4 regions of the Bacillus sp. GbtcB14 genome follow, and region 1 is predicted to be linked to each of the others. Evidence: riboswitches for the same ligand, from Rfam matches in the RefSeq annotation. Region 1 holds a riboswitch; each other region holds the start of a gene.
The links. Region 1 has a riboswitch for lysine ahead of KVT31_RS09585 (amino acid permease). Riboswitches for the same ligand answer to the same signal wherever they lie in the genome.

Region 1 (7,993 bases):
AAATAAATATGTATTGTGTCTCCATTATAGGTGCTCTTTTTTAAATACTCTTTCGCTTTTTCTAAAGAGTAGGACCTTTTAGGAACTTGGCGGCTTCTTTCAGGGAAAAAGCTTGATGCGGCAATTGTTCGTCTACCCTCTATGCTACGCAGTATCGTTTCAACATCATATATTTCTCTCCAAGCTTTTCGAAAATACATGTCGTGATGAGGACCAGGTTTTGTAAAATTGAAGCTAGCATAAATACAACCTACTTCTTCTATTTGTATATCATGCCTTTCATTTTCCTCTTCATTTGGTAGTTCATAATCAGCATCGATTTGTATATGATCAGGAATACCCCAAAATTCAATACGGTCTAATAACGCGCGCTCTTTAAAATAATGGGTGAACGCTTCGAGTACGATATTGTCTTCAGAGTAATGAGCAAGTTTGAAAGGTCCAGTACCTATATAATGATGATTTTGAATACTAGCATCACGTGGTAAAATTGCTAGTTGCATGGAACTTACATAGTGTAAGAAAAAAAAGTTGGGTTTTGCTAAATGGAATCGAATTTGCAGTGGTGATGGTGTTTCAATTTGAACAATTTCTTCTGTTAACCATTCGAAAGGAGAGTGAACTTGCTTTAATCGTTCAAATGAAAATTGTACATCTTTAGAAGTTAAAACTGTTTCGTTATGAAAATGTATATCCTTTCGTAAATAAAAGGTCCATGTAAGCCCGTCTTCACTTAATTCCCACGTATGTGCAATGTGTGGTTCCATTTTTTCAGTAACATGGTTATAAACGACTAACGTGTCAAAAATTTGACTCGTAAGATGGCTCTCTGTAGTTACAGCGACAAAAGCCGGATCTAATGGGAATATCTTTCTTGATATAGGAATTTTTAATATGTCGTACATATCATTTGAAGGTTCGTATCCAAAATGATGATGTAGTTTATTTTCTATCTTTTTTTGAAGTGCAAGAGGTAGCGGTTCTTTTAAAAGAAGAAAGATATCCTTTAATTTTTCTTGCGCTAACAGTTCATCTGTGTAGGATTCAATCGCTTCTACGAGACTATGTATAAATTGAATTTCTGTTTTATTCCCGCGGCCTCTCCCTGGAGTCCAGTGAATGAATTGCTCCTCGCTCATTTTCTTTAATAAAATTTTTACGTTTTTCGTACTGCAATATAAAATATCCGCTAATTCTTGTAAGCTATTTCGGATATGTTGTTGATCTTGTGCGTGTAGTCTTAGTCTAATGTAATAGTCCATAATTTTCATATATACACTTCCTTCTATAATAAAAGGGGAAACTCTTTAGAATATTCTAACCTTTTTCTTCCTCTTTTTCAAAGTAAAATAAGTAAGCATAAGGAGGGGGAACAATGGGATTTTGGAGTATGCATCGAAATATAAAGATTAGAATTATAACTTCGTTTTTAACACGTGCTGTGTCCACGATGATTTTTCCATTTATGGCGATTTACTTTTCAATAAAGTTAGGTAGTGCGATTGCAGGTGCGTTATTACTCATTAATGTCATAGCTTCATTAGTAATTGGTTTATACGGTGGATATGTGGGGGATCGGCTCGGTCGTAAAAAGGTGATGATTATCGGTCAAAGTATACAAGTCATTTCCATTGCTTGTATGGGGGTTGCGAATTCGGATTATGTAGACTCACCGTGGCTAACATTTATCTTTATGTTAGTGAATAGTTTAGGATCTGGACTTATGAATCCTGCGACAGAGGCGATGTTAATTGATGTGAGTACACCGGAAAACCGAAAAGTGATGTACAGCATTAACTACTGGGCAATTAATTTATCCATTGCGATTGGAGCGATATTTGGCGGATTACTATTTGAGAACTATAGATTACAATTGTTTATCGGATTAACAGTTATTGCAGTTATTACATTATATGTGATGGCCGTATATATGGAAGAAGTGTATGTAGCACGAAAAACGGTAGAGAAGAAAAATGTATTAAAAGATATGGCGGATAGTTATAAAGTCGTGATGAAAGATAGAGCGTTTCTAATTTTTTGTGCAGCAAGTATATGCACATTATCTTTAGAGTTTCAGGTTAATAATTATTTAGGAGTACGTTTGCAGCAGGAATTTGAAACGGTGCACTTTTTCTTTTGGAATGGTGTTACGTTTGATTTAACAGGTATTCGCATGATGAGCTGGATTTCAGCAGAAAATACAATTTTAATTGTATTGTGTTCAGCGCTTCTTATTAAAATGCTGAAACGCTTCAACGATTTGAAAATTTTATATGTAGGCTTATTCATTTATACGATTGGCTTTACAATACTCGGAACGAGCAATAGTTTATGGATCTTATTAATCGCAGGGCTTTTCCAAACAGTAGGAGAGATGATGTATGTGCCAGTACGTCAATCTATAATGGCAGATATGGTGCCAAATGAGGCGAGAGGTTCTTATATGGCGATTAATGGGATGGTCTTTCAAGTGGCAAAAATGAACGGGGCATTAGGTGTTATGATAGGCTCATTTCTTGCATCTTGGGGCATGAGTGCTCTGTACTTTATCGTTGGTATGAGCAGTATTTTATTATTTATGAAAGCGATAGGGAAAGAGAAGTATGAGGGTACGAGAGAGGTTTCTCAGATTGGGTAAAACTATATAAAAAGCGAACCAGTTATACTGGGACTCGCTTTTTATATGATTTTTAGAACGGATCAACTTCAGCTAAGTCTGGAGTGGTGCTAGGCTGTAGCAAAAGGTTTTTTAACGTTCCTACTTCAGAAAGAGCTACTAATATGTAGCCACTAATTAGTACAATAAGCCCAATGACGCGTAACGTTTGTAAGCTCACTTCATTATTATTCGTTTCCGGTGGATTTGGGGGCGTTGAAGGCGGATTATTATTCATAAATAAGGCTCCCATCTTTTGTATTTATCCCGCGTTAACGGACAGTAAAACTCCCACCTCAAAATTCAGTTGGAGCAAAGCAGTTAGGTAGGAGTCGGGCTGTCCGTAAACGTCCGATTGGTGAAGGCTAATAATCAGTGGGGGATGAACAAAACCCCCACTGATTAAAGTTTCACTTTATATATGTGTAAAATCATTAGTTAACTTATGGATAGGAATTGTATAGTCATTTTCACTATATGAGAATTGCCTATGAAAAGTGATTAGAAATTTGGGGACGAAAAAAGAGGCTGTGATGTACAGCCTCTTTTTTCGTTAAAATGCGGAAATTCTTTGCTTCGTTTTTGGTACAATAATAAATTTGATCCAGAGTAACCCGATAATCAAAATGATAAGGCTATGTAAAAGTTGTACTGTAGCAATGAGTATAACAATCGAAAATACAATGAGTTGCATGCTTAGTAATATAAAGATTAAGCGAAGAAATTGGTTCATTCGTTGTTCAGTATCAATTGGATATAATGCTACGATAATATTTCCCGAAAAATATTTCCACAGGGAACGGAGCTGCATAGAAATCATATATAGGACGATATATGCAATAGCACCTTTTACGTATATGTTTGGTATAAAATATAAGACGAAGGCACCAATCACTCCTAAGCGAATATATATACCGAAATAATCATTCCCGCGTAAAAATGCGAGTGTATGTAAATAGAAGAAAGTTGCTCGTTTTTTATGTAATAAAGGTTCAATCCAATTTGTAAGCCATTTTCTTTTATTTACTTGTTTATTCAGTTGCGGAACATCGGTGAAAATGCTAGCAAATTGATAAAAACGAACGTTCATTTTTTCTTCTTGTTCGATTATGTAATCCCACGGTATTCGTTTTGTAGGCTGTTTTTTCGTATATAGAAGCAGGAAAGCAAGTAGTAAGAGCAATCCGCCTAATATGAGAACATGTGCCGAGTAAAACAGCATGAAAATGATTAAGGCGTTACAAGCAATACGAATAATAAACCATATATTTTTTTCATGACTATCACGCCACATCCAATGTATGTACATGTTCCAAGCTTTCGTAATCATTAAAACGATAAAGATTGTACATAAGAAAGGTACTGTTACTTGTAATGATTGCAGGGCAAGTGGAACGAGAATAAGGAACGTAAATAATAATGGGAAAAGCTGAATGATGTAATTATATAGAAGAGATTTTTTAAAATAAGATGTTAATTTCTCTTCTAATGCAAGCAAATAGACAGCATCAGGTTTTTGAATAAATGTACGGATTGGGCATCTCGTTATAATGAATGTCAGTACAATCGTGATGAGTAGTAAAGATATTCCTTTAGAAGGAGATGTTTTTAGAAACTGAGCATAGTAGTAAGCGCCAACGCATGAAATAAAGATAAAGCTATATAGTAACCCGTTAATCATACGTGCAAAGTATGTAATGATATTTTGCATATGTTGTTGGAATCGACTGCTCCATAGCGATTCAATTGACATGTTTTTCACCTCTTTGTTCTATTATATATGTTTTACAAAAGAAAAAACGAGCAAATTGCGTTATGCAACTTGCTCGTTTTTCTTTTCGTTATTTTTTTTCTGATCACGATTCATTAATGGATAGAAGGCAAAGCCGATTACGAATAAACCAATTCCGAGAAGGAACGTTTTTATATCGGATGCGCCGGTTTTAATAACCCATAGTGCGTAGCAAAGTGCGATCACTGCGACTATACCATCTGTAATTCTTGCCCGCATTTCATTTTTATATGTTTCACCAGTTGCAACTAGTTTTAACTGAAAGATTGGTGAAACGAGATATGGAATGAGGTAGGCCAGTGTTGATACGGTAATAACGAATGTATAAGCTTCCGCAATTGTTCCTGATAGTGTTGAGAATAAGAACACTTGCGACATAATGTTTGTTAGTCGTAATGAATAAATTGGGCTTCCTTTTTTATTTGTTTTCGTAAAGAAGGAAGGGAAGAAACCTTCTTTTGCTGCTTGGTATGGTACTTCTGAGCTTAATAAAATCCAGCCTAAGATAGAACCGAATAGGGAAGTAAGAGCAAGTAATGCCATCAGTTTCCCGCCGCCATGACCCATTGCAGCGTTTAATGCGTCTGCTAATGGACGTTCAGAAGCTTGTAATTTATCAACGTGAAGTACACCCATTGTTAAAATTGTAATTCCTAAGTAAATCGCAACTGTAATAAGTAATCCCGCAACTGTTGCGCGCTTTACTGTTTTGGGAGAGGTAGCACGGTTTGATAAAAGTACTGCCGATTCAATTCCGATAAATGCCCAAAGCGTTGTAAGAGCAGCTAAATTTACTTGGGAAAGAAGGCCGTGTGATACACCTGATTTATCGATCATCGGTGTGTACCATTGTCCAAACTTAGAAGCTTCGAATGCAAATAACGTAACGACGATGAATAAAAGGAATCCAGTTACTTTCGTTGTTGTTGCTAAGAAGTTTAGCTTTCCAGCTCCGCTTACACCGTTTGTTAATATAATATGAGTTCCCCAAAGTAAGATGGAACAAATCGTAAATGTAATTAGTTTTCCGACTTCTATGTCAAAAGAACCGATTGAAAATAGTAGTCGTGTATCTTTCATAATTGGGAAGAAGAGTGATAAATATCCCGCGAAAGATGTAATGATGGCAACGTTACTTGCCCAGTTTGCAACCCAATATCCCCATACCATACTGAAACCAGCCATTTTTTTCTTTTTTGGTGATGAGAATAAAGCATATGCATGACTTTGTGGTCCTGTCGTTAAATCAGGACGACGAATTGCTAAATTACCGAAAACAAGAGCTAGCATTAAAACACCAAACCCTGTTGTTAACCAAGCTAAAGTGACACCGAGAGGGCTTGCTGTTTGTGCCAACGTACTTGGCACCATGAAAATTCCAGCGCCAACCATATTACCGACAACGAAAGCTGTTAGTACCCAAAAGCCCCATTTTTTTTGTTGCATAGAAAATACCTCCAAAGTTAGTATAACCAAGTCAAGCGAGGAGATATGTATGTCTTCTTAGTAGAGAAGAGAAGTCCCAAACAAAACAAAAAAAGCACGTAATTTGCCGCTACATGCTTTCTATCTTATAAGAAACCCACGACATACCTCTCGATAGCTCTCCACAAACGAAACGTTTGTGACAGTTCTGCACTTATTAAATGCAGACCCAGCAAGTGTGCATGGTGGACACGACTTACTTCGGCAACCATTCCTTTCTCATTTCTTCATCAATGCCACTACATCTCCTGAAATGATACTCTTAATGATTGCAACCTCTACCTCACCGAGATACGAATGAGGATTTAAATATTAAATTAACGTATTTAAGAGTAACAAATGAATTTTTATACGTCAATGGATATATTAATAATCAGATTATAGAGAAGAGTTTGTTATTAGGGATGGATAATTATTTGATATAAAAAGAAGCTGATCCCAAATTAGATCAGCTTCTACATATAAGATTAAACTAAGTTTAATACAGTTACTTTTTCACGTGTCATAGACTCAAGGCTCTTACGAATACCTTGTGCGCCCATACCTGAACCTTTTACACCGATGAATGGGAAGTGGTCAGGGCCGCGCTCTGTGCGTCCGTTAATTTGAACAGAACCAGTTTCGATTTTGTTAGCAATTGCAAATGCTTTGTTAATGTCTTTTGTGAAGACACTTGCTTGTAAGCCGAACTCTGATTTGTTAGCAATTTCAATTGCTTGCTCATCTGAAGAAACACGGATGATTGGAAGGATTGGGCCGAATGGCTCTTCCCAAGCAACTTTCATTTCTTCTGTTACGTGGTCGATTAATGTTGGATAAATTAAGTTACGCTCACGTTTGTTACCAATAACAATTGTAGCACCTTTTTCAACAGCATCATCAACTAAGCCTTGAACGAAGTCAGCAGATTTATCGTCGATTAATGGAACGATTGTGCTGTCTTGTTCTGGAGATCCAACTGATAGTTCAGCTACTTGCGCTTTTAATAAGCTAACAAGCTCGTCTGCTACGTTTTCGTGTACAAGTACGCGTTTAATAGCTGTACAACGTTGACCAGAGTAAGAGAATGCACCGCTTACGATATGGTTTGCAGCATCTTGTAAGTCAGCATCTTCACGAACAATACCAGGATCTTTACCACCAAGTTCTAATACAAGTGGAATCATTGCAGCTTTTTTCGCTAAATGTTTACCTGTGTTTGTACCACCTGTGAACGATACCATATTGATGCCTTCGTGTTCTACTAAGTAGTCACCAATTACAGAACCGCGTCCTGTCGCTACGTTTACAAGACCTTTTGGAAGGCCAGCTTTATGAAGTGCTTCAACCATTTTAATACCGCTAATTGCACCTTGAGTTGCTGGTTTGAAAATAACAGCGTTACCCATAATTAATGCTGGTGCAAGTTTTGCAGCAGATAAGTTTACTGGGTAGTTAAATGGTGCGATTGCTAATACAACACCAAGTGGTGCGCGTTGGATAATCGCAAGTTTAGATTTCGTTCCGCCAGGGAAGCTATCGCCCATCATGCTTTCTCCGTGCATATGAAGAGCTTCTTCAATTGTGTAACGAATGAAATCAGCTGTACGAACAACTTCTTTCTTCGCATCTTTATATCCTTTACCGACTTCTTTCATAATGATATCGGCAATTTCATCTTGCATATTTACGAGCTCATCAGCCCATTTATATAAGTATTTTGCGCGATCTTGTAGAGAAGCTTCTGCCCATGATTTTTGAGCTTCTTTTGCAGATGCAATTGCTTCATCTACTTCTCCGCGAGTAATTGCTTGTACTTGTCCAATTACTTCGTGTAAGTATGGAGATGGAATTTCGATTGTTTCTCCTGAAGAGCTTTCTCTCCATTCTCCGTTTAAATAAAATTTGTACGTATTGCTAGTTGTCATGATTAGTCCTCCTAAAATAGCAACTTGTAAGAGTGAGTATAAGGTGATTGTAGGGGGTTTGATAACATTTTTCAAATGAAATGTTTGTGAAAACGATTTCTTATTCTTTTTTTATTTTGTATGCCCTTTCTTACAGAACATTCTCTTATTTCA
Region 2 (7,993 bases), on a different contig from region 1:
AAATCTTTTTGTAAAGCATTGTGTAATTCATCTGCCATTACTTCAATACGTTGCTTTAACTCTAAATTTTCAACTTTACATGTTACAGAATCTACAAAGATGCTTTTAGAGAAAGTAGGATTGTGTTTACAAATAGAATCAGCCATTTTTTCGGCTAATTCTTCATTAAATAAAAATTTTAACGGAACATATTTACCCATTTTTTCACCCCAATTGTCAGTTGAAAAAAATTTTATTTTTTAATCGACAACCCATAAACTAAAGTCTCACTTGGAGTCGTAATGCTAAAACCAGTCGTCTTATAATCAAGTTTCACCGTATCACCAGTGTAGTCTTTCGTAAATGAATCCATTTGTACGATAAAATCAGCATCTTCATATACAACGTCATCTGCATTATATGTATCCCAAATTAAATCCACATCAACGAAAATACTACAAGAGTTTGTCATTGTCCCTCTAATGCGAATGATCTTTTTGTCTTCGCGCTCTAATCTATGTATAGCTGCTTTTGTTTCATCAGTAATGCGAATGTTCATGATATCCCAACCTTTATGTATATTTCCTTTATTATTGCAAAAACAGGAGCAATAGGAAAGGGAGAAGCATCGAAATAAAAAAACGAGCAAACAAATTTGTTTGCTCGTTTCACTTTATTTCAATTCACATTTATCAAGAGGAATTACTTTCGTTTTCTTCGTAAATTTATATCCTAACCATAGTACTAAGAAGAGTGGTAAACCGATATAAGAAACGAGTACGCCGTTCCAATCGATTGCTTCGCCCATAAATGCGCCGTAGTTTTGACCTAAAATGACGATGACACAAAGTGCAAATGCGAAGATTGGACCGAATGGGAACCATTTTGCTCTATATGGTAAGTCTTTTAAATCTTTACCTTGTGCGATATATGCTTTACGGAAACGATAATGACTAATTGCAATTCCGACCCATGCGATAAAGCCAGACATTCCAGATGCGTTTAATAACCAAATGTATACAACACCGTCACCGAATAAAGAAGCAATGAAAGCGATACTACCGACAATCGATGTTACGATTAATGCGTTAACAGGTACACCGCGGCTATCTAATTTACCAAGAAACTTTGGTGCTTTTCCTTGGCGTGCTAAATCCCAAAGCATACGAGTTGAAGCATACATACCAGAGTTACCAGCAGATAGTACTGCCGTTAAAATAACAGCATTCATAACAGAAGCAGCAAAGGCAACGCCCGCTTTTTCAAAAATAAGTGTAAATGGACTTACTGTTACATCGCTTGCGGCAAGGCTTTCAGTTGTATAAGGAATTAATAAACCGATAACGAGAATCGCAAGGATATAGAATAAAAGAATACGCCAAAATATAGAACGAATTGCTTTTGGAATGTTACGCTCTGGATCAGCAGTTTCACCAGCGGCTACTCCTAATAATTCAGTTCCTTGGAAGGAGAAACCAGCAGCCATAAATACACCGATAATTGCCATAATGCCGCCATTAAATGGTGCATCTGCAACAGTGAAGTTTTTAAATCCAACAGATTCGCCGCCCATAATTCCAAATATCATCATGAAGCCGACAATTAAAAAGATAATAATAGTAACTACTTTAATAAGTGCGAACCAATATTCAGATTCACCAAACCCTTTAACAGATAAATAGTTTAAAAGGAAAATAATAGCTAAACATAATCCACTCCAAATAAGAGAAGGGGTATCTGGGAACCAAAATTTCATAATTAATGTTACAGCCGCTAGTTCAGCAGCAATCGTAATTGCCCAGTTATACCAATAGTTCCATCCAAGTGCAAAGCCAAGTGATGGATCAACAAATTTTGTTGCGTAGGTGCTAAAAGATCCAGTAACAGGCATGTAAGCAGCGAGTTCAGCTAAGCTCGTCATTAAAAAGTAAACCATAATTCCAATTGCGGCGTATGCAACTAATGCACCACCAGGTCCAGCTGAATGGATGACACCACCACTGGCAAGAAATAGTCCGGTACCAATTGTACCACCGAGAGAAATCATCGTAAGGTGTCTTGATTTTAAACTACGTTTTAGTTCACCTTTTCCTTTTGTAGTTTCTGTTTCAGAGGTAGTTTGATTCGTTGCGCTATTCATGTTCAACACTCCTTTTCTTGTAAGATAGGAAGGAGCGGGGGAGAAAAATACAAAAAACCGCCAAAGGAATTTGGCGGAACGTTTCACAAATAACCACCCCATCATACCCTTCCGTTAAGATAGCACCCCACGTTTACACGGTAATTTTGTAAACGTGACAGTTCTGTTCCTTTCGGAGACAGCCCCAGCTCATATTTCCAGAGAAGAAATAGAAACTTCGGCAACTTTTCCTTTTAAACGGAGTCGGTGACATTCTCTGTGTCTCGGCCGTTCTACTCTTAAAAGTTGCAACCTCTACCTCATCGGATTGATGAGGATTTGATATATTACTAAGATTTTTAATATATGGCAATTGTAATGACTTTCTGAATATATTGCAAGATATTTTGTTAGGAAAAGTCAAAAAATATCGGTTATTGTATAGGAAACGCTTGCATAACTCCACCCGAACCTACTATTATGTAGCAATAAGCAAAGAAAAAATTGTTATACAAATGTTTCGCAAAAAATATTGAAAAATCCTTTAAAATTAAAAGAAAATTCAGAAAATATAATTCGACATAACTATCAAAAGAGGATTATTCTTTAAATTCGTTTCAAAGAATAAGTATAAATCTGATAAAATTAAAGTGTTGTTTAATTGAAAAGGGGAAATCAATATGAAATTAGAAACAGAAAGACTCCATATAGTACCGTGTACAGAAGAAAGCGTGCACGTTGCTAGCGAGCAAGGATATAATAGTGGTCCACATATTGTAGGGCATGTAGAAACTGTAAAACAAGATGAGGCTTTATTACCTTGGGGAGCGTGGTATGTCATTCGAAAAGAAGATGGCATCGTTCTAGGTGATATAGGATTTAAAGGGAAACCAAATGAGGAACATACAGTAGAAATTGGGTACGGATTTATTGAGAAATATTGGAATAAAGGGTATGCGACAGAAGCTGTAAGAGAATTATTAAATTGGGCTTTTCAAACAGGAGAGGTAGAAACGATTATTGCAGAGACACTCCCTGAAAATAATAGTTCAATTCGTGTATTAGAGAAATTACATATGAAGAGAATTGGCACTACAGAAACGATAATTAATTGGAAAATAGAAAAATAAAAAATACCGCTCGAAGTATATTGGGCGGTATTTTTATCGTTATGGTAGCATTTGTTTTTGATCATTCGGATATCCGGCTGTCGATGCGTTAGAACGCTTGGAATGATTACGTACCGCAATGAAAATAGAAATAATAACGACAAGACCAACTGCCACGTAAGAAAGCGAAATAATAGTTGGATCCACTTTAAATGTAGTAAGCAGTGTACGAATATTTGTAAAGATAATAAGGCCACCAACTAATACGCCAAGTAAATGAGAAGGAACGATGCGTACTAGCCATGCAGCGATTGGTGCCGCAACGATACCACCAAGCATTAACGAAAATACCCAAACCCAGCTTACTTGTTCCCAGCCAAGTGAGATGAAGAAGCCAATTGTTGCAGCAAGTGAAACAGGAAATTCACTCGTATCTACAGATCCAATAACTTTTCTAGCTTCATTTCCTCTTGCAAGAAGTACAGGTGTTGTAATCGGTCCCCAGCCACCGCCACCAGTTGAATCAACGAATCCAGCGAATAAGCCAAGCGGAACAAGCTGTTTAGCAGACATACGTTTTTTTGAAGTGACAATTTGTTTTTGAATGAGGAATCGTAATAAAATATAAACCCCTAAAGTAAATAAAAATACGGAAATGTACGGTTTAATTACATCGCCAGGTAAATTACTTAAAAAACATGCCCCAATAAATGCGCCAACTGCTCCTGGTAATGTAAGCCTGGAAACGGTATATTTATCCACGTTTCCAAATTTGATGTGTGATGCGCCAGAAGCGGCAGTTGTAACGACTTCAGCTAAATGAACCGATGCGGAAGCTACAGCCGGTGCAATACCAAACATTAATAATAATGAAGTAGACGTTACCCCATACGCCATTCCAAGTGCTCCATCGATCAATTGAGCGAAAAATCCAATAATAGCAAAGACAATTAATTTCTGCATAAATAATCCCCCTGTAATAATAAATGAAAAAGACACTTTTCCCGTATGAGAAAAGTGCCTTTGGTTTTTCCAATCAGCAATAATTAAATTTGTTTCATTATAATACATATTAATCGTATAAATCAACTAGGTTTTAAAGATTTTGAATTGAATGAAAGAAAAATAAAATATACAATAAAAGGATGGAGAGAAAGGGGAGAAAGACATGTTACGATTTGATCATCTCGTTCACGCAGTTCATGGTACACCGAAGGAAGCGGCAAAACAAATGCAGGAACTTGGATTTCATACTGTATTAGGCGGAGAGCATACTACTTGGGGTACTTGGAATAGTTTAAGCTATTTTGACTTATCATATATAGAATTTCTGGCAGTTCAACATGAAGAAAAAGCGAAAGAAGCAGAAAATCCATTAGTACAAGAAACAGTGGTGAAACTACAAAATGGAGAAGGAATGCTACAAATCGCAATCCGAACAGATGCAATTGAGGAGCTAGCAGTTAACTTTAATAAGTACGGCTTACATACGATAGGGCCATTTGAAGGGAAACGCATGAGAAAAGATGGCCGACTTTTAGAATGGAAAATGTTATTTGTTAAGCAAGAAGAGAACGGACCGAAATTACCTTTCTTTATACAGTGGAATGAAACGGATGAAGAAAGAAGAAACGATTTACGTAACATAGGAACAATCACGGAACATAAAAACAAAGTAAAACAACTTGATACAATTCATTACGCAGTGAAAGACGTTCGAGAAACAGTGCGGAAATGGGAAGAAGTAATGGGGCTAACTGTAAGTTCAGTCGTAAAAAATGAAGAATGGAATGCGGAGTGTCAAAGTGTATCATTTGGTGACATTCATGTACAGTTTTGTGAACCAATTGGAGAAGGATTAGTGCTAGAACGTTTGAAGAATCATGGTGAATATCCATTTGCAGTCGAGTTTAAAGGGAAAAATAAACGAGAGTATGAAGTGTTAGGTAGTTTGTACATATATTAATAGAGGTGAACGTTGTGAAGGAAATGCTTAAAGAGGTAGAGAAAAAATTAGAATGGCCTCGTATTGTAAAGTGTACAGCTATTTCAAAAGGTTTTTCACATGAAGAGAAATATAAAATTGAATTAGAAAACGGAGTAACATATTTTGTGAAAGTATGTGATGCTGTTCATTTTGAACGTAAACAAGAAGAATATACGTATATGAAACAATTAGAGTTATTACATATTCCAACGCCCAAGTTAATTTATTTCATAAAACTTGAGGAATTAAATAAATGTGTTCAAGTATTTGAATGGGCTCAAGGTGTAAATGGTGAAGAAGGCTTAGGGAAGCTATCGGTGGAAGAACAGTATCATGCAGGAAGGAAAGCAGGAGAAATATTAAAAGGGATTCATTCGATAGAAAAAGAAAGCGCAAGTAGTAAATGGGAAACATCTAGATGGAATAAATACGAAAGATACATAGAGGCATTAGCAGATTACGAAGTGAATTTTCTAGATTTGAAGCCAGTATTAACCTTTGTAGAAAATCATAAAGACTTATTAAAAAATCGTCCAATCACATTTTTACACGATGACTTCCATCCAGCAAATAGTATGATTCATAATAAGGAATTTATCGTTATTGATTTTGGTGGATATGATTTTGGCGATCCAATACACGATTTTTATAACGTAGCGATTTTTACTACAAGGATAAGCAAACCATTTGCGGTTGGACAAGTTCACGGTTATTGCGAGGGAGAACCATCGCTTCATTTTTGGAAATTGTACACATTATATGCAGCAATGACATTCCCAGCTGATATCGTATGGACAAACCGAAGCACACCGCATTTAGTAGATGATATGAAGGAAAGATTGAACGGAATTTTAGAAGATCATAATCAATTTTCATCCTATATTCCAAAATGGTACCATTCAAGTGAATCTAATAAATAACGGAGGAAATTATATGGAAAAAATAGCAGTAATTTCAGATATACATGGTAATATTCCGGCTCTAGAATCTGTACTACAAGATATTAAATTGAGAGGAATCAAGCGCATCATTTGTCTTGGAGATTTAGTCGGAAAAGGACCTCATTCTAGTGAAGTGATTGAAATCGTTCGTAAAGAATGTGAAGTAGTCGTAATGGGAAACTGGGATGATTTTATTACAAAACCGACTGAATTTGAAGCGTTAAAATGGCATCAAAAACAATTAACGGAAGAACAAAATAACTATTTAAGAAGCTTACCATTTTCAATCGAATTTTTTATGAGCGGCAAACTGATTCGTATGTTCCACGCTTCACCGAGAAGTTTATATGAAAGAATTCAACCACATGCCTCAAGAGAAGAGCGTATTAGTATGTTCGAAAATAGTGAGCTCACAGAGAATATAGAAGGGGAAAGAAAACCCGATGTCGTTTGTTACGGTGACGTTCACCAAGCGTTCGTTCAAAATTTCAGAGGGAAAACGTTATGTAATGCTGGTAGTGTAGGCAATCCACTTGAAATTACACAAGCTTCCTATTTAATATTTGAAGGAACATATAATGAAAAAGAAGCAGCGAGCTTTTCCATTCAACTCGTACGTGTACCGTATGATATTGAATTAGCTATCAGACTAGCAGAAGAACTTGATATGCCAGGAATTGAAGAATACAAACAAGAATTACGGACTGCTTTGTATCGAGGGTTTAAGGGGAAATAAGGAAAATATAAATCAATAAAAATATCTCTATCGTAACTTTCAATATATCGACTTACCGACAAATAATGACACAAATTGTTACCTGTAATTATGTTATGTAAACTAATTGTAGGAGGAAATATCATGAACCGAATACAACGCATGAAAGAAATTGTAGATCATATTTTAAAATTAAACTTAAATTTAACCCATCCAACAAGAGTTGGAGTAAGTGGTATTACAGCTTCAGGAAAAACAACATTTGCAAACGAAATAGCTGAAGAAATAAAAAAACGAGGATTACCAGTAACACGCGCCAGCATTGATGATTTTCATAATCCGAGAGCGGTTCGCTATGCAAAAGGAAAAGAATCTGCAAGAGGGTATTACGAAGATGCACACGATTATAAAGCTTTTAAAGAAAGATTATTAAAGCCTTTAGAGCTTAACGGGAATTTACAGTATGAAACGATTTCTCATAACTTAATAACGGATATGCCTGTACATAATAAGCCACAAGTGGCCAAGCAAAATATGATATTAATAGTAGATGGAACGTTTCTATTGAAAAAAGATGTTGAGCATTTATTTGATTACAAAATCTTTGTAGATACAGATTTTGAGATGGCGAGAAAACGTGGTGCAAAGCGAGAGACTGAGACTTTTGGAAGTTATGAAGAAGCAGAGAAAATGTTTTTAAACAGATATCATGCGGCCTGTAAGATGTATATAGATGAGCATAATCCGAAAAGTTGTGCGGATGTTATATTTCGGAATAATAACTTTGATGATCCAGTAGTTGTGTTTAAAGAAATTTAATATTGTTTATACAGCAAAAAATTCGTGAAAGGAGATGTTTTGGATGGATAAAAAAGATAATCCAAACGATTGGCCTGTATGGGCGAATGAGTCAGTAGAGATAGTGAATGCAAATCCTGATTGGCAAGATAAAGGCCGATGTGAAGAGCAGCAACTATATGAACTGCTTGCTCCTCTCGGTATAAGCAAAGTAATACATATAGGAAGTACATCCATACCTGGTTTACCTGCGAAACCTATCATTGATCTAATGGCTGAAATAGACTCATTTGATAGAGTACTACATATTTCAGCGAAATTGGCCATATATAATTGGCATTATGT
Region 3 (7,993 bases), 560 kb from region 1:
CTGAGTTATTTGATATTATAGCTCATCTTGATAACATAAAAGTATTTAATTATCGGTTAGATGAGAATGAGCAACTTTCGTATTATCAGGAAATTGCGCGTGCATTAGTAGAAACAAATACGGCAACGGAAATAAATGCGGGATTGTACTATCGCTATCCTGTGCACGAAATGTGTCCGAGTCCGCTATATTTACAAGTATTAGCTAAGCATGGCGTTCCGATTACTCTCTCCTCAGACGCTCATTATCCGCATGATTTAGGAAAATATGTGGAAGAGAATATAAAGACGTTACGTAATCATGATATAGCTCACTTAGCTACATTTACGAAACGAGTCAGAACGATGAGATTACTGGAAGAAGAAGTATCAATTTCAAAATGATCACGATTTTTTGATGAAAACTCTCCTTTTAGTTCAAAATAAGAAGGAATAAAAAGGAGGGTAAGAAATGGCGAAACAACAAAATAAACAAAATGTACAAGGTGTACAGCAACAAGCTTATACTTCTGAAACGAATGCTGCATCTCAATCAGTTATTGAGGAGCAAATTAGCGATACAGTTGCAGAAGGAACAATTGATGTGAAGCTCGGAAAAGAATCGCAGGAAAAAGCGTAAGAAGAGGGGGGAGTTGCATCTCCTCTTTTTTCATGGAAAAGTGTCGATTTTCAAAACTATAATCAAATTCCTTGGTTTTTATATGTGGATTTCTTACAATGAAATATAAGAGATATCTTATTTTCTATAGAAGAGGTGTTAGTAGTGGCGAAAATATTAATAGCAGGAAAAATTCCACCAATCGGATTAGAACTATTAAAGGATCATGATGTAGAAATGTACGATAAAGAGGCTTTAATTTCTTTAGATGAATTAACAGAGCGTGCAAAAGATAAAGATGCATTGTTAAGCCTACTTTCTACAAAGGTGACAAAAGAAGTGATTGATGCGGCACCTAATTTGAAGATTGTTGCAAACTACGGTGCTGGTTACGATAATATTGATTACTCGTATGCCGGAGAAAAAGGGATTGCGGTAACGAATACACCGAAAGTATCAACTGAAGCGACAGCAGAATTAACATTTGCACTTCTTTTAGCAGCTGCACGTAGAATTCCGGAAGGCGATACGCTATGTCGTACAACTGGATTTAACGGATGGGCACCATTATTTTTCTTAGGCCGTGAAGTACATGGTAAAACAATTGGAGTTATTGGCCTTGGAGAAATCGGAAAGGCAGTTGCAAAGCGTGCGAAAGCGTTTGGAATGAAGGTTTTATATACAGGACCAAATCGAAAACCTGAAGCTGAAAGTGAACTAGAAGCAACACATGTAACATTGGAAGAATTATTACAAACAGCAGACTTTATCACGATTAACTGTGCGTATAATCCAAAATTGCATCATATGATTGATGAAGAACAGTTTAAAATGATGAAGAAAACAGCGTATATTGTAAATGCTTCACGTGGACCGATTATGCATGAAGCGGCACTTGCTCATGCATTAAAAACGAATGAAATTGAAGGGGCAGCTCTTGACGTATTTGAATTTGAACCGAAAATTACTGAAGAGCTAAAAGGATTAAAGAATGTAGTACTTGCTCCTCACGTAGGAAATGCAACATTCGAAACGCGTGATGCGATGGCTGAAATGGCAGTAAGAAATATTTTAGCCGTATTAAACGGTGAAGAGCCTGTAACACCTGTAAATCAAAAGGTATTAGTTACAAAATAAAGTGCAGCTTTGATGAGAGCGGGCATCCCACTCTCATTATTCCCCTACACCAATCGGGCTTTTGCGGCATAAAAAGAAACCTTCCGGAGTCGGAAGGTTTTTCTTATTTTTCTTTATTTGCTCTTTTAGATGGTCTTTGTCTAAGAAATTGAGATAGCATATACAAAATATATAGTGGAATAGCAATGAATAAGAAAACAGAAAAATTACCGAACCCTGTTTGGTACATTGTGATAATGATTCCAACTAAAAATAGTGTAATAATGATGCTATATCGTGGAATTGGTACATCTTTTAAACTTGGGATACGAATGCGGCTCACCATTAAAAATGCGAACGTTACAAATACTGTAATAAGAACGATTTTTGGAATGGTATGTGAAAATAATGTTAAGAAAGCAACAAGCCCTCCCGCTGCTGTAATCGGTACCCCAGTGAAATATTTCATTGAAGTAGAAGATGGTGTTACATTAAATCGTGCTAAACGGTATGCCCCGAAAAGAGGGAATAGTCCCGCTATGTATAGTCCGATGATCCCATAATTGGAGAAAGATGTGTAATACATGAGAACAGCAGGTGCTGCACCAAATGTTACGACATCCGCCAGCGAATCAAGCTCTTTTCCCATTTGAGAATCAACACGTAGTAAACGAGCAACACGTCCATCAAGACTATCTAACATCATCCCGATAAGTACTAAAATAGCAGCTGATTTATAATATCCTAAAGATGCATAGCCGATTGACAAGAATCCGCTATATAAATTTCCGAGCGTAAATAAGTTTGGAATAGCTGCTCTATACAAAATCTGATCCCTTGCTTTCTGTAATAAATTCTTAATTAGTGTATGAAATTTTACTTATTTTATCATACCATAAATTTCTTCCTCATACGAAAAAAATTCCCAATTTGTGAAAGATTTCATGGAAGAATGATTTGAAAAATAAGTAAAAAAAAGAAGCAACTTTTATAAAGTTGCTTCCTGCACTATTCAAATTTCGTTGTCATTGTTCCGGTTTTATACCGATTGTTAGGATCGAAACGTAATAAATCTCCATAAATGAGTTTGTCGGAGAGTTTCAATTCAGTTTTTGCTTTTTCAATATTCGGTTGACATAATGAAATGTCCGCTTCTTCACCTGTATTTCGTTTATAGCACATGTTTTTTGTATAAACATAATCTTCCGAAACGAAGCTACCATCACGCATTACCATAAGTGGGTCTTTTTCTTTAATAAATAAGTCAGTCCCAAATTCAACGGATTGATTTGTTTTAATGCCAAGTAAATGAAGTAGCGTTGGTTTAATATCAATTTGACCAGATACTTTAGAAATGACTTTTCCTTCTTGACCAGGTACATGAATAATGAGAGGGACGCGTTGTAATTGCATAGAATCAAACGGTGTAATAGCGTCTTTCCCAAGGAACTGAGCCATAGCTGCGTTATGGTTTTCAGAAATACCGTAATGATCTCCATAAATGACAATAACGGAATTATCATACAGTCCTTCGTCTTTTAATTGTTTAATAAATAATTTAAGAGCTTCATCCGTGTAACGAACGGTTGGGAAGTAGCGGTTTACAACACCACTTTCCGAATTAAACTCATCAACATATTGATCTTCTGGATTTAGAAGAAATGGAAAATGGTTTGTTAAAGTAATAAATTTTGTATAGAACGGTTGTGGTAAAGATTTTAGCTTTGGAATCGATTGTTCAAAGAACTCTTTATCTTTTAATCCCCAGCCGACAGACATTTGTTCTGTGCCTACGTAATCATTTAAATTAAAGTAACGATCATATCCGAGTGCAGGATACATTACATCCCGATTCCAAAACGTTTTATCGTTTGAATGGAAGACAGCAGAAGAATATCCGTATTTCTTTAATTGCTCTGGTGTAGCTGTATATTCATTTGTTGCGTGAGTAAAGAATACAGAACCGCGGTCTAACGGATAAAGTGAATTTTCAACGATAAATTCAGCATCAGAAGTTTTACCTTGTCCTGTTTGATGATAGAAGTTATCGAAATAAAAACTATCTTTAATAAATTCATTTAAAAATGGAGTAATTTCTTTTCCATTTATTTTTTTATTTATAACAAAACTTTGTGTAGATTCCATTGAAATCAAAATTACATTTTTCCCTTTTGCAGCTCCAAATAAGTTTTTATCAACTTGCTTATCTTTTGAGTCTGTATAGTTTTTAATTTCAGAGAATCCGTCGCCGCTTGCAAATACACGTTCAGCTGAAGATTTAGATTGAAGTGTAATATCGAATAGATGGTATGTGTATAAACCTAAATTTTTCACGACAGTTTGACGATCAAATGAGCGTGAGAACATTTGTGGTTTATAAATAACTGAAACAACAATTTGTAGTGCTAATAAAGCTGTTACACCGCTAAAGAAAGTTCGCTTCTCAGAGCGAGAAAGCGGGGTCTTGTCACAAAATGCCGGAAATTTACGCGAAAGAAACATTAAAATAATTGCATCTGCAAATAAAAGTAATGTTTTATACGTAAAGAGCTCTTTTATACTCGTTCCTAAATCAGCCATATTATTTGTTTGGAATAAAACTGGGAATGTAACGAAATCGTTATAAAACCCATAAAACATTGCATTTCCAAATAAAATAAAGGACAGTATAAAACTGGTTCCAATAATAATTCGGTTTCGGTACTTAGATGCAAGTAAAGCGAAACCAAAAAATAAAAGTAACGAAGCTAGTGGGTTAATAAAAAGCATAAATTCTTCAAAGAAGTTATCAATTCTAATATCAAATGCTAGCTTGTACACAATATATGTTTTTATCCATAATAAAACGACTGCAACGAGTGCAAATCGCAGTTTTGGAAACAGATTTTGTAGCATAATATACTCCTCTCCTAAAAGCATGACGGTTCTTGTGAGCCGGTTTGATTAGCGCCTCATTTTCTATATACGAACAGTCCTTTGTTATTATGTTTATTATACTATGAGTATCATTATACGAAAATAAAAGAGAGTTGTGGGCTTTTTTATAATAATTGAGTAGAAAAAGGGCAGTGGGAGACAATAAAACGGAGTTTCTATGTATGATAATTATCGTGCGCAGAAAGAATCGAGTAATAAAACGGAGGTTATAATGCGAAAATTATTATATTTTATAGTATGCAGTAGTGTTATACTTTTTGCCTCACCGAGTATGTCAGTAGCGCAATATGATGCACCCCTTATGGAAGATGCACTTTATTCTGTTTTATTTCCAAAAATAAATAAGGCAATTGAAAAACAATATGGGAGCTTGAAGCCTTATGAATGTCCTAAAATTATTAGTTTAAAAAAAGTGTATAGTGGTACATATTTATTTCAAGCGAGTATTGAAGTAACGAAGTATGAACGTGTTGCTGGGAAAATTGCTCCACCATTTGAGAAGGTAACGATTACATTTAATAACGAAGAGGGCGAATGGGAAGTGACAAAGGTTTCAGTAAAGCGCTTACCAAATGATACGAAATTAAACTGTAAAAAAACAATATAAAAAATTGTTTGACAAATAAAATGGTCCTTTGGTATTGTTAATAGCAACAATTAGATGTTTGAAAATTAAATAGACTTACCTCATCTACTCTCAAAGGTAGAGGCCGCAATAGGAAAGAGTAAGCTATGGGAGATTTAATGGAATCTGTGATCATAGGTTGAAAGGGACTATTGCCGAAATATAAGAATAACCATCTTATTCATATATTGGGACTGCATTGAATAAATGTAGTACTGTCATAATATTTATTTTATGGAGAGCTATTTGGAGATGTTGATGCGGTTTCTTATTTTGAGGAGATAACAACTCGTTTATTTTTTCAATATATATTTTTCCTAATAAGAAACGCGTGTGAACATTGTTCCGCGCGTTTTTTGTCTATCTAAAAGCGTGCTGCAATGAATAGAAGATTGGGGTTATGAGTTTTAGAGGAAATAAGGGAGGAATTCAAATGTATTTACACGGCACAAGCCGAATCAATGGGCAAGGACACTTAGAAATTGGTGGGTGCGATACGACGCAGCTAGCAAAACAATACGGAACACCACTTTATGTATACGATGAAGAGTCTATTCGAGGAAAGTGCCGCGCGTTTCATCGTGCTTTTAAAGAAAGTGGTTTCTCTTATCAAGTAGCATATGCAAGCAAGGCGTTCTTGTGCATGGAGATGTGCCGAGTAGCTCGTGAAGAGAATATGTCTTTAGACGTTGTTTCTGGAGGGGAATTATATACTGCGCTCCAAGCTGGTTTTCCGGCATCGCGTATTCATTTTCACGGAAATAATAAAACAGAAGAAGAAATGATTATGGCTCTTCAGGCAAATATCGGTTGTTTTGTAGTAGATAATTTCTTAGAATTAGAAATCTTACATGATTTAGCAATGCAACATGGGAAATTTGTGAACATATTAATCCGTGTAACGCCTGGAGTAGAGGCACATACACACGAATATATAACAACAGGTCAAGAAGATTCGAAATTTGGATTTGGTGTTTCAAATGGTCAAGCGATGCAAGCGATTGAGTTAGCTTTGCAAAAATCAAATTATAATGTGCTAGGAATTCACTCGCACATCGGATCACAAATATTCGAAACGGCTGGTTTTGTTCGAGCAATTGAAGTTCTTCGCCAATTTTTAGAAGAAGTGAGAGAGCAAATGAATTATGTAGTAAAAGTGTTAAATGTGGGCGGAGGATTCGGAATACGCTACACAGAGTCAGATACGCCATTAACTCTTGAGACATATGTGCGAGCTGTAACAAATGCAGTGAGAGAACAATTTACAGTATGTGAATATCCGCTGCCAGAAATATGGGTTGAACCAGGTCGTAGCATTGTAGGTGATACTGGAACGACAATTTATACAGTCGGATCTGTGAAAGACATTCCTGGTATTCGGAAATATGTATCAGTGGATGGCGGAATGACAGATAATTTAAGACCTGCCTTATATAGCGCGCGTTATGAAGCGATGCTAGCGAATCGAGGGAATGATACGAATGAGGAACTCGTTTCGATTGCTGGGAAATGCTGTGAGAGTGGAGACATGCTGATTTGGGATATTAATCTACCGAAAGTTGCTTCTGCCGATTTACTAGCAGTTTCTTGTACGGGGGCATATGGGTACTCGATGGCCAATAATTATAATCGGATTCGTAGACCAGCTGTCGTCTTCGTGAAAGGTGGTACATCACAAATTGTTGTAGAACGCGAAACATATGAAAATATTATTGGGAACGATCGCATACGTATTAAAGAACTTGTTTAAATAGAGAAAAGGAGTTGTTCGGATGGGCAATTCCTTTTTTGTAAAATAAAATAATTAAAATATATCGGAAAACTAGGATTGAAAAAAATCAGAATTGTGATAAAATACAAATACAAAGCTTATCAAGAGAAGCGGAGGGAACTGGCCCGACGAAGCTCGGCAACCTGCTTATAGAAAGCAAGGTGCTAAATCCAGCAAAATGGAATCCATTTTGAAAGATAAGGTAAAATATATTACCGAACAGTCTTTTCGAAATGGGAAAGATTTTTTTTATGAATAAAAAGGGGGGCTGTTCGCGTGAGTGTACGAGAACATTTTGAGGAAGTATCTGAGAAAATTCAAGCGATGCTTGCTGATATGAAATATGGTTCAATTACAATTGTTGTGCAAGACGGAAAAGTCATTCAATTAGAGAAAAGTGAAAAAGTACGTTTAAAGTAAAAAGCGCTGACTAGAAAAACTAGAGGCGGTTTTAACCTATTTTATTAGGTTAAAACCGTCTTTTTGCTTTTACAGGGGGAAAAAACATGTTGACGTATGAAACGTGGGAAGAAAATAGTGTTTCATTTTCAGAAGAAGATGAAACAAAAGGCGCGCTATCGGTATTAAGTTGGGCTTATAAAGAATATAAAAATGAAATTGTATACGCATGTAGCTTTGGAGTAGAAGGGATGGTATTACTGCATCTTATAAACCAAGTAAATCCATCTGCTAAAGTTGTATTTTTAGATACAAATGTTCATTTTCAAGAAACGTATGAATTAATTCAAAAAGTGCGGGGACGATTTCCTTCATTAAATATTATAGAAAAACAGCCGGAACTTACACTTGATGAACAAGCGAAGTTGCATGGTGAAAAATTATGGGAAAGTAATCCGAATCTTTGTTGTAAAATCAGGAAAATTTTACCGTTAGAAAAATCATTAGCAGCGGAAAAAGCGTGGATATCGGGCTTAAGGAGGGAACAA
Region 4 (7,993 bases), on a different contig from region 1:
GCTGCTGAACGAGAAGTAAAAGAAGAAACTGGATTATTTGTTTCAAATTTGACTTTTAAGGGATTAGATGAATACGTAAATCCGAAAGAAAATGTTCGATATATGGTATTTAACTATTGGACAGATTCATTTGAAGGCGAACTTCTTATAGACCCTCCAGAGGGCGAATTATTATGGATACCAATCGATACAGCATTAAATCTACCTATGCAAGATTGGTTTAAAGAGAGATTCCCATTATTTTTTGAAAAAGGTACGTTTGAAATTCAACGTGTTTGGGACCGAGACTTAGATAAACAAGTTGCTATGACAATTACTCATACGTAAAAAAGCTTGGAATCTCTCCAAGCTTTTCTTACTTCTCCTCTATTTTCTTAATCTCATAATCAATTTCTAAAAATTCGATTCCGAATATCCACATTTTATGGTTAGCTTCTAACATTTGATTTGCGCCCTCTTTAATAATAAAAGTCTCTGCTAATGGTAAACGTATTGTAAAGAAACGAGTATGTAAATAAATCCCCTCATCTCCCTTACTATTTCTTCTCAGCTTACTAGTAATGATTAAATCATTACACTTATTACGTAATTTCAAAACTCCCGTCATATTCGAATATGGTAAAGGTAATGCAATATTCATATATGTCTCGTTCATATATGTATGCTTTGAGTAAAGAGCTAAAAAAATAGACTCTCCTGCTTCATTTTTTCTTAACCAAGCCCTTACGTTCTCTCTTCCATCTTTCTCATCTATTACACCAACGATAGAGCCATGCATCGTTTCCCACTTGCCGCCCATTCCTAAATGTATTTGTCCTACACGTTTACTCATTTTCTCATAACAAAATGCAAATGGACGGAACCAACGAGCCCATTGAATATTCGATTGTAACTCATACGCTGTTGTATTTTCATAAAAGCGAATAATACTCATAGGAATCTTTGTCACGTCAAATGCTTCACTATGAAAATCATTCATTTTATCAACTAGACCACTGTATTCCTTGCCATCTACTAAATTTCTACTATGTAAAAATGCTCCACCAATCTTCACTTTTCCTCTTAACCTGCTCATTGGTTTCCCATAGTATTTATAATTTGGAACACTCTTTTCAATCATCCAACCGACAAATGCTGGCAACGCTACTCCAATTCCATTTACCACACCGTGAATCCAAACCATTTGTGCAATTGTAATCGTCATTACTTGTTTGAAATTTCCGTATGAGTATATAAGTGAGAACATAATTGTTACCATGAGCGTACTAGACGAAATAATTAAGAGAACCTTTGCAGTGATAGAATTAAATTTCGCTTTCCAAACGTAAATACCATATCCATAAATAGCACATAAATATATGAACACTGCAAAAAATTCAAATATCCTTGAGTATGTAATTCCTATCGCAACTGTCATAGGTGAAATAACTATGATAAACATAATTACATCATATACTTTACTTCTCTTTTCTCTTTTCCTTCCTACTAAACCAGCTGATAAGGGCAATAGAAACGCCGAATAATGAAAGTGGGCAGCTGTGAGTAAAACAATATCAGAACTAAAGTTCATAATTGAAAGCCTTGCTACTGAAGCAAAAAACCAAAAACCACCTAAAAACAAATAAATAAACGCACTATCTATAGCCGTTTCTTCTAATGGCTTCCATCCTCTTTCTAGTAATCTATTTATACCGAATAACGCAACGATCCCCGTATATACAAACCAAATTATCGCAAAGAAATATTGATTTGTTACAAATGATAACATTGCACTAATTGCTGCGACCGGATATAAAAACGATACGGCTTTATAAAATAATACATACGATCCATTTCGTGTTCTTGTATCAATAATACAAAATGACATCGGTATAAATAACAAAATAGATAATAATATAATTGCTTCAACAGGGTTTACATACGGCCACTCACATATTAGAAAAACAATATAACAAGCAAGACCAAATATTATATTTCTCATATCGTTTATTCCCTCTCTACAAATGTTCCTTTATATGAAAATAATGAACTAATTAACGGATTTCGTACTTGTACGTGAATTCGAAAACATTGTAATTCGTCATCATAACTTTCAACAATTTTTGCCTCTCCGTATAAAAGTTTCGGCAAAGGAATTTTTCTCCCAAACATATAAAACCATTGTTTCTTTGAAGCAATATGCATTGCTCCTAACTCATCAATATGAAAATTTAAAGTAGAAACGAGGATATGTGGTTCACCAAAATAATCTACAATTTCATTATTCTCTTCATCCAGTTGCATAACCGCATTAAAATATCTTTCCTTATCATGAAAATAAAACGTGCGATTCCACCTTACAATTTCTATTCCATCTTTATCTCGTCCAGCAGTATTATGTATCACAAACGGAACTTTTTTCCCTCGCTCAGAGAAAAACATTCGGAACTTCGATGCAATTTTCAAAATCAATTTAACGAAAAAAGAGCCACCGTAAATTTCATCCATTTCCCCTTCCCCAATAAAGCTATTTTCCTTCGTTATCGCATATCGTTCCTGCAATTTTGGATGAAGCCTTTTATAAGAATCCCCTAATAGTCTTTCATACATATTAGACATACATTATCCCTTTCTCGTCCTCTTGCAATTTTTTGCACTTGGCAAATCGAAGCTATTCATATAACCGACAATCGATACTCCAATTAGAAGCAGATTTAACGTAATTGGATTAAATGGCTCTGTAAAACTTGCAACATTCGTAAATCCTGCTGCTATCGTTAAGGCTATTAACATGAAAATATGTAGTATAAATAAATTACGTTTTGGAAATGGAAGTAACCATATGACACCAAAAATAACTTCTAACAACCCAATTATTTTAAGAATAAAAATACTATTTTCAGTTGAATCAATTATGACCGAAAGCATTTTCACTTCTTCTGGATGGGTAAAGATTATTTTCGGTACAATCCCTTGATATAGCCATACAAAAGCAAATAAAAAACAAACGAGCCAATATGTCATTGTTCTTCTAATTAGCAACCTAGGATGAAGCCCCTTTTCTAACCATAATTTTAAAGCATCAAAACTCCAAGCAGTCGCAGAACCTAATAACGGGCGAAAAACATATGAATCTATTACATTCCCTATACGACCAAATCTTGTATCATAATCATATTGTGTTTCAAAATGAATATATTCATTATTCGGTGTATATTTCCAATACCCACGTCCAATTTGTATAAGTGATAATTGATTGTCTGTCCAAAATTTCAAAGAAGAAATCCGTTCTCCAGTTTCTTTTCTTATCTCACCTAGCGATTCCCCTTCTCCGGCTATTTCAAGTCCAAATCCAATTTTTGTCTTATATAAAAACTTCTGTGGTTCTCCTGCTTTTTTCTCTAAATACGTGATTTCTGTAAAACGAACATCCCACTCTGTATGTATATGTGGTTCTTGTGTATGCTCCCATAATTTCTCCATTGTTGTGTTCATTTTTGTTGCTACATAAATAGGCTGTATCTTCCCCATCCTTCCACCTCCTATACTCTATATTTTTAATGTACATGCAATGAATTGATTTTGCTACATTTTTCACAAACTAATCCGAATAAAAGATAGAATTTTTAAAATATATATAAAACACTTGATTCCACGAAAAATTTAAATTATTATAAAACAAATGTTACCAACAACTTCATAAATCAAACACTCTCGCCTAAAACGTGAGATAGAGGTTGCAATACTTATGATTATTCTAATGGAGACACAGAGATGTCTATGAAATTAGATGAAAGGAAGTATTGCCGAAATCGATAATTTTCTCTGCATTTATCGATTGGGGCTGTTTTCGAATAGAAACAGAACTGTCATATGTACAGAAGTGTACGTGTGAAGAGCTATCTACAAAAAAGAGATATCATTTTCATGGTATTCCTTTTTTGGCGGTTTTTTTATTAGCTCCGTTTTCTGTTTCCCTTTTCCTGTAACAGCACCATCCTCACTTATTTGAGATGGTGTTTTTTGCTTTTCTCTGGTAACTACAGGAATATTGGGATTTATATATGTCCTAATCTATTCTTAAAAATGGATGAAAGAAGGAATTCGTAATGGAAACGATTGTACAAAAATTCGGTGGCACTTCTGTCGGAAATGTCGCGCGCATTCAACATGTAGCAAATTTAATTATTGAAGAATATGAACGAGGGCATAGTATCGTCTCTGTCGTTTCAGCAATGGGAAAGAGCACAGATGAACTTGTAGCACTTGCTAACGCTATTACAGAAAATCCGAGTAAACGCGAAATGGATATGCTTCTATCAACAGGAGAACAAGTAACCATTTCATTGTTAACAATGGCACTACAAACAAAAGGTTATAACGCGATTTCATTAACAGGATGGCAAGCTGGTATTACGACAGAATCTGTACATAGTAGTGCACGGATTACTGACATTCATACAGATCGAATTCAATCTTATCTTACTGAAGGTACGATTGTTATCGTAGCTGGCTTCCAAGGAGTTAGTGAAAACCATGAAATTACAACGCTTGGCCGCGGTGGTTCTGATACAACTGCTGTTGCATTAGCCGCTGCATTGAAAGCAAAAAAATGTGATATTTATACAGATGTAACAGGCGTATATACGACGGATCCACGAGTTGTAAAAGATGCTTATAAATTAGATGAAATTTCTTATGACGAAATGTTAGAACTTGCAAACCTCGGTGCTGGTGTATTACACCCTCGTGCTGTTGAATTCGCTAAAAATCATAATGTTATTTTAGAAGTTCGCTCAAGTATGGAACAAGAAAACGGAACAATTGTAAAAGGAGAATGTAACATGGAACAACAATCAATCGTTAAAGGTATTGCATTTGAAGATAATATTACACGTGTCACAATAAAAGGATTAGAACAAGGATCGCTTTCCACTGTTTTCTCTACATTAGCAGCTGCACATATTAATGTAGATATCATCATTCAAAGTATTACAAATGAAGGAACTGTTCATCTCTCCTTCTCCATCCACTCGAGTGATTTAAAAGAAACTTTAGAAGTGTTGGAACAAAACCACGAAGCACTTCACTATGAATCTGTAGAACATGAAAATCATTTAGCAAAAGTATCAATCGTAGGATCTGGTATGGTATCTAACCCTGGAGTTGCCGCGAATATGTTCACTACTTTAAAAGAAGAAAATATTCATATTAAAATGGTAAGTACATCAGAAATTAAAGTGTCTGTCGTTATTGACCGCCTTCATTTAGTAACAGGTGTTGAGGCGCTGCATCAATCATTTATGGCGAAAATTGAGCCTTTAGTGCAGATGAGTTAATTTTCACCGGTAAAACTTAAAACAAATGAGATGAATCTATTTCCTTCCTATATAAATAGAAAAAGAGCGGGAATATTTTGTGGGAAAGTCGAAGTCGTTCTATAGAATAACAACTACACTATCAAGTTCTTAAAACTACTTGGACATGATAGTATTCACGAAATAAAGTTCATACGTATCTCAATAGTAGAAGATTTTCGAAGTGTTGTTCGTTAACAAGATGCTATATGATATACTAAAAAAACACCTTGTCACATTCTCCTACACTGTGACAAGGTGTTTTTGTTTAGAAGGAATTTGTAACTTTTTAATAGTATAATTATGGAGATGCTTAGATAACACACTTTTATATATAAGGAGATAAAGACAATGACAAAAAACAAATTACTAAGAATGGACAATGTCAGCATCGTTGTAGAATCCCTTGATAACGCAATCTCTTTCTTCGAAGAGATTGGTTTGAAACTCGAAGGGAGAGCAACTGTCGAAGGTGAATGGGCTGGTCGCGTAACCGGACTCGGTTCTCAGTGCGTAGAGATTGCTATGATGGTTACCCCAGATGGCCATAGTCGAATTGAACTTTCGCGATTTCTCGCCCCAGCTACTATAGCAGATCACCGAGCAGCTCCTGTAAACGCCCTCGGTTATTTGCGCGTCATGTTTACCGTTGAAGACATTGACGAAATGGTAAATAGACTTACTAAGCATGGTGCAGAGCTCGTTGGCGAAGTAGTTCAGTACGAGGACTCGTATCGACTTTGCTACATTCGTGGAACCGAAGGCATTTTAGTCGGTTTAGCGGAAGAACTCGGTAACAAATAATGAAGTGATGTATTATATATTAAACCACTATATTTTTAACCACGTCCTAACTTTAGAACGTGGTTATGCTTGTTTGAGCTTTTAAAAATGTATTATCATTTTACACATAGATTTCAAGACTCTATCCAAATCGTTCTTTAACATATTACCAACATCCAAAAATCATTATAAAATAATTTAATTATTCATTTTATCCTTTCCTAGGAAATATAACTGACTCTTCTCATTTTATATCTTATCGCTCTTTCCCATGAAAAAACGATCTATATTCATTCAAAATAACTTTCTTCACGTCAGAGTAAAAGACCATCATGAATAGTGCAACGCCTAAGACAACCACCTGTATTCTTTCATAGTCAATGAAAGCACTCATAATTAATAAACCGCAGCCAATATAAAAACCAAATTCATTCTCTTTCTCAAAATCTTCATCTTCTTCATCAATATGTATTTTCTCTTTAAAGCTTTGGTTTCCTTTTATTAATTCATCTAGCATGACATTATACATTTCGCTAAGCAAAATTAAATTATCAATATCCGGACAGCTTTTATCATGTTCCCACTTATACACAGCTTGCCTTGTCACACCAATTTTCTTAGCAACATCTTCCTGCGAAAACCCTTTTGACTCTCGTAATCTTTTAAGTTGTTGTCCTAAGCTCATAACGTCCCCTCCTTTAACAAATTATTACATAAAAGGATCCAAAAAAGAAAGAAACCATTAGTAAAACTCACTGTAAACCACTCGTTTACACTATAAAAAAGAGAGAATAACTCTTTGAGTTATCCTCTCTCTTCTATTAAAACAGATGAATGTTTTCTTTTTTGCAAGCTTCACGTAAATCGTCAGGCCATACAGAAGATTGAACTTCACCGATATGTGCTTTTCGTAAGAAGTACATGCACATTCTTGATTGTCCAATACCACCGCCAATTGTTAATGGTAGTACGTCTTCTAAAATACCTTTATGGAAATCGTACTCACGTTTGAAATCTTCACCTGTTTTCGTTAATTGCTCATCAAGTGATTTGCTATCAACACGAATTCCCATTGATGATAATTCGAATGAAGATTGTAATACTGGGTGCCAAAATAAAATGTCACCGTTTAATTTCCAATCATCATAATCAGCTGCGCGCCCATCATGCTTTTCACCTGAACGAAGTGCATCACCAATTCCGATAATGAAGACTGCACCGTGTTCTTTTGCAATTGCATGTTCACGATCTTTCGGTGTTAATTCTGGATATTTATCTTCTAGTTCTTGGGAAGTAATGAAAACAATTTCTTCTGGTAAATACTTTCCAAGGAACGGATACTTTTCAAATAAGTGGTCTTCTAAATATTTGAATATTCCATAAATTGTTTGTACTGTTTTTTGTAAGTAATCTACAGTACGCCATTCTTTTTGAACGATTTTTTCCCAATCCCATTGGTCGACGTAAATGGAATGTGTTGCATCAAGTTCTTCATCACGACGAATCGCGTTCATGTTTGTATATAAACCTTCACCAGCTTCATATCCATATTCATGTAAAGCAAATCTCTTCCACTTCGCTAGTGAGTGAACAATTTCTAATTCTTCTCCTGAATGTAACATATCAAATTCAATTGGACGTTCTACACCGTTTAGATGATCGTTTAATCCTGATTTTTTCGTTACGAATAATGGTGCAGATACGCGGAATAGTTCAAGGCGTTTTGCTAATTGATCCTCAAAAAATGTTTTAACTTCCTTAATTGCGATTTGAGTCTCTCTTACTGTCATTAATGATTGATACATGGTGGTTTCCTCCTAAAATGTTTGGATGTTGTGAAAAGAAGCCAACAAAAAAAGCCCTTCTTTCCCAAA

Region 2: another riboswitch for lysine. It lies ahead of KVT31_RS18045 (amino acid permease); the one in region 1 lies ahead of KVT31_RS09585 (amino acid permease).
Region 3: another riboswitch for lysine. It lies ahead of lysA (diaminopimelate decarboxylase); the one in region 1 lies ahead of KVT31_RS09585 (amino acid permease).
Region 4: another riboswitch for lysine. It lies ahead of KVT31_RS07420 (aspartate kinase); the one in region 1 lies ahead of KVT31_RS09585 (amino acid permease).

Annotation. Positions count from the first base shown of each region.
Region 1 covers NZ_JAGXJT010000003.1:103,491-111,483, forward strand. The annotation lists gene KVT31_RS09565 (SgrR family transcriptional regulator) at 1-1,271, opposite strand, end outside; gene KVT31_RS09570 (MDR family MFS transporter) at 1,376-2,638, shown strand; gene KVT31_RS09575 (hypothetical protein) at 2,691-2,894, opposite strand; gene KVT31_RS09580 (ABC transporter permease) at 3,210-4,409, opposite strand; gene KVT31_RS09585 (amino acid permease) at 4,470-5,894, opposite strand; lysine riboswitch at 6,041-6,222, opposite strand; gene gapN (NADP-dependent glyceraldehyde-3-phosphate dehydrogenase) at 6,401-7,840, opposite strand.
Region 2 covers NZ_JAGXJT010000005.1:475,063-483,055, forward strand. The annotation lists gene KVT31_RS18035 (DNA alkylation repair protein) at 1-200, opposite strand, end outside; gene KVT31_RS18040 (iron-sulfur cluster biosynthesis family protein) at 233-538, opposite strand; gene KVT31_RS18045 (amino acid permease) at 653-2,119, opposite strand; lysine riboswitch at 2,232-2,424, opposite strand; gene KVT31_RS18050 (GNAT family N-acetyltransferase) at 2,779-3,228, shown strand; gene KVT31_RS18055 (sulfite exporter TauE/SafE family protein) at 3,268-4,278, opposite strand; gene KVT31_RS18060 (VOC family protein) at 4,376-5,173, shown strand; gene KVT31_RS18065 (aminoglycoside phosphotransferase family protein) at 5,188-6,114, shown strand; gene KVT31_RS18070 (metallophosphoesterase family protein) at 6,128-6,871, shown strand; gene KVT31_RS18075 (nucleoside/nucleotide kinase family protein) at 6,995-7,669, shown strand; gene KVT31_RS18080 (GrpB family protein) at 7,713-7,993, shown strand, end outside.
Region 3 covers NZ_JAGXJT010000003.1:660,263-668,255, forward strand. The annotation lists gene KVT31_RS12380 (histidinol phosphate phosphatase domain-containing protein) at 1-383, shown strand, start outside; gene KVT31_RS12385 (YozQ family protein) at 451-618, shown strand; gene KVT31_RS12390 (2-hydroxyacid dehydrogenase family protein) at 763-1,734, shown strand; gene pssA (CDP-diacylglycerol--serine O-phosphatidyltransferase) at 1,838-2,539, opposite strand; gene KVT31_RS12400 (LTA synthase family protein) at 2,722-4,608, opposite strand; gene KVT31_RS12405 (DUF3888 domain-containing protein) at 4,862-5,257, shown strand; lysine riboswitch at 5,347-5,528, shown strand; gene lysA (diaminopimelate decarboxylase) at 5,709-7,025, shown strand; SAM riboswitch class I at 7,142-7,250, shown strand; gene KVT31_RS12415 (YezD family protein) at 7,323-7,466, shown strand; gene KVT31_RS12420 (phosphoadenylyl-sulfate reductase) at 7,553-7,993, shown strand, end outside.
Region 4 covers NZ_JAGXJT010000002.1:485,446-493,438, forward strand. The annotation lists gene KVT31_RS07400 (8-oxo-dGTP diphosphatase) at 1-327, shown strand, start outside; gene KVT31_RS07405 (YndJ family protein) at 356-1,981, opposite strand; gene KVT31_RS07410 (DUF4166 domain-containing protein) at 1,987-2,598, opposite strand; gene KVT31_RS07415 (DoxX-like family protein) at 2,602-3,510, opposite strand; lysine riboswitch at 3,703-3,889, shown strand; gene KVT31_RS07420 (aspartate kinase) at 4,089-5,318, shown strand; gene KVT31_RS07425 (VOC family protein) at 5,688-6,140, shown strand; gene KVT31_RS07430 (helix-turn-helix domain-containing protein) at 6,376-6,804, opposite strand; gene asnA (aspartate--ammonia ligase) at 6,941-7,924, opposite strand.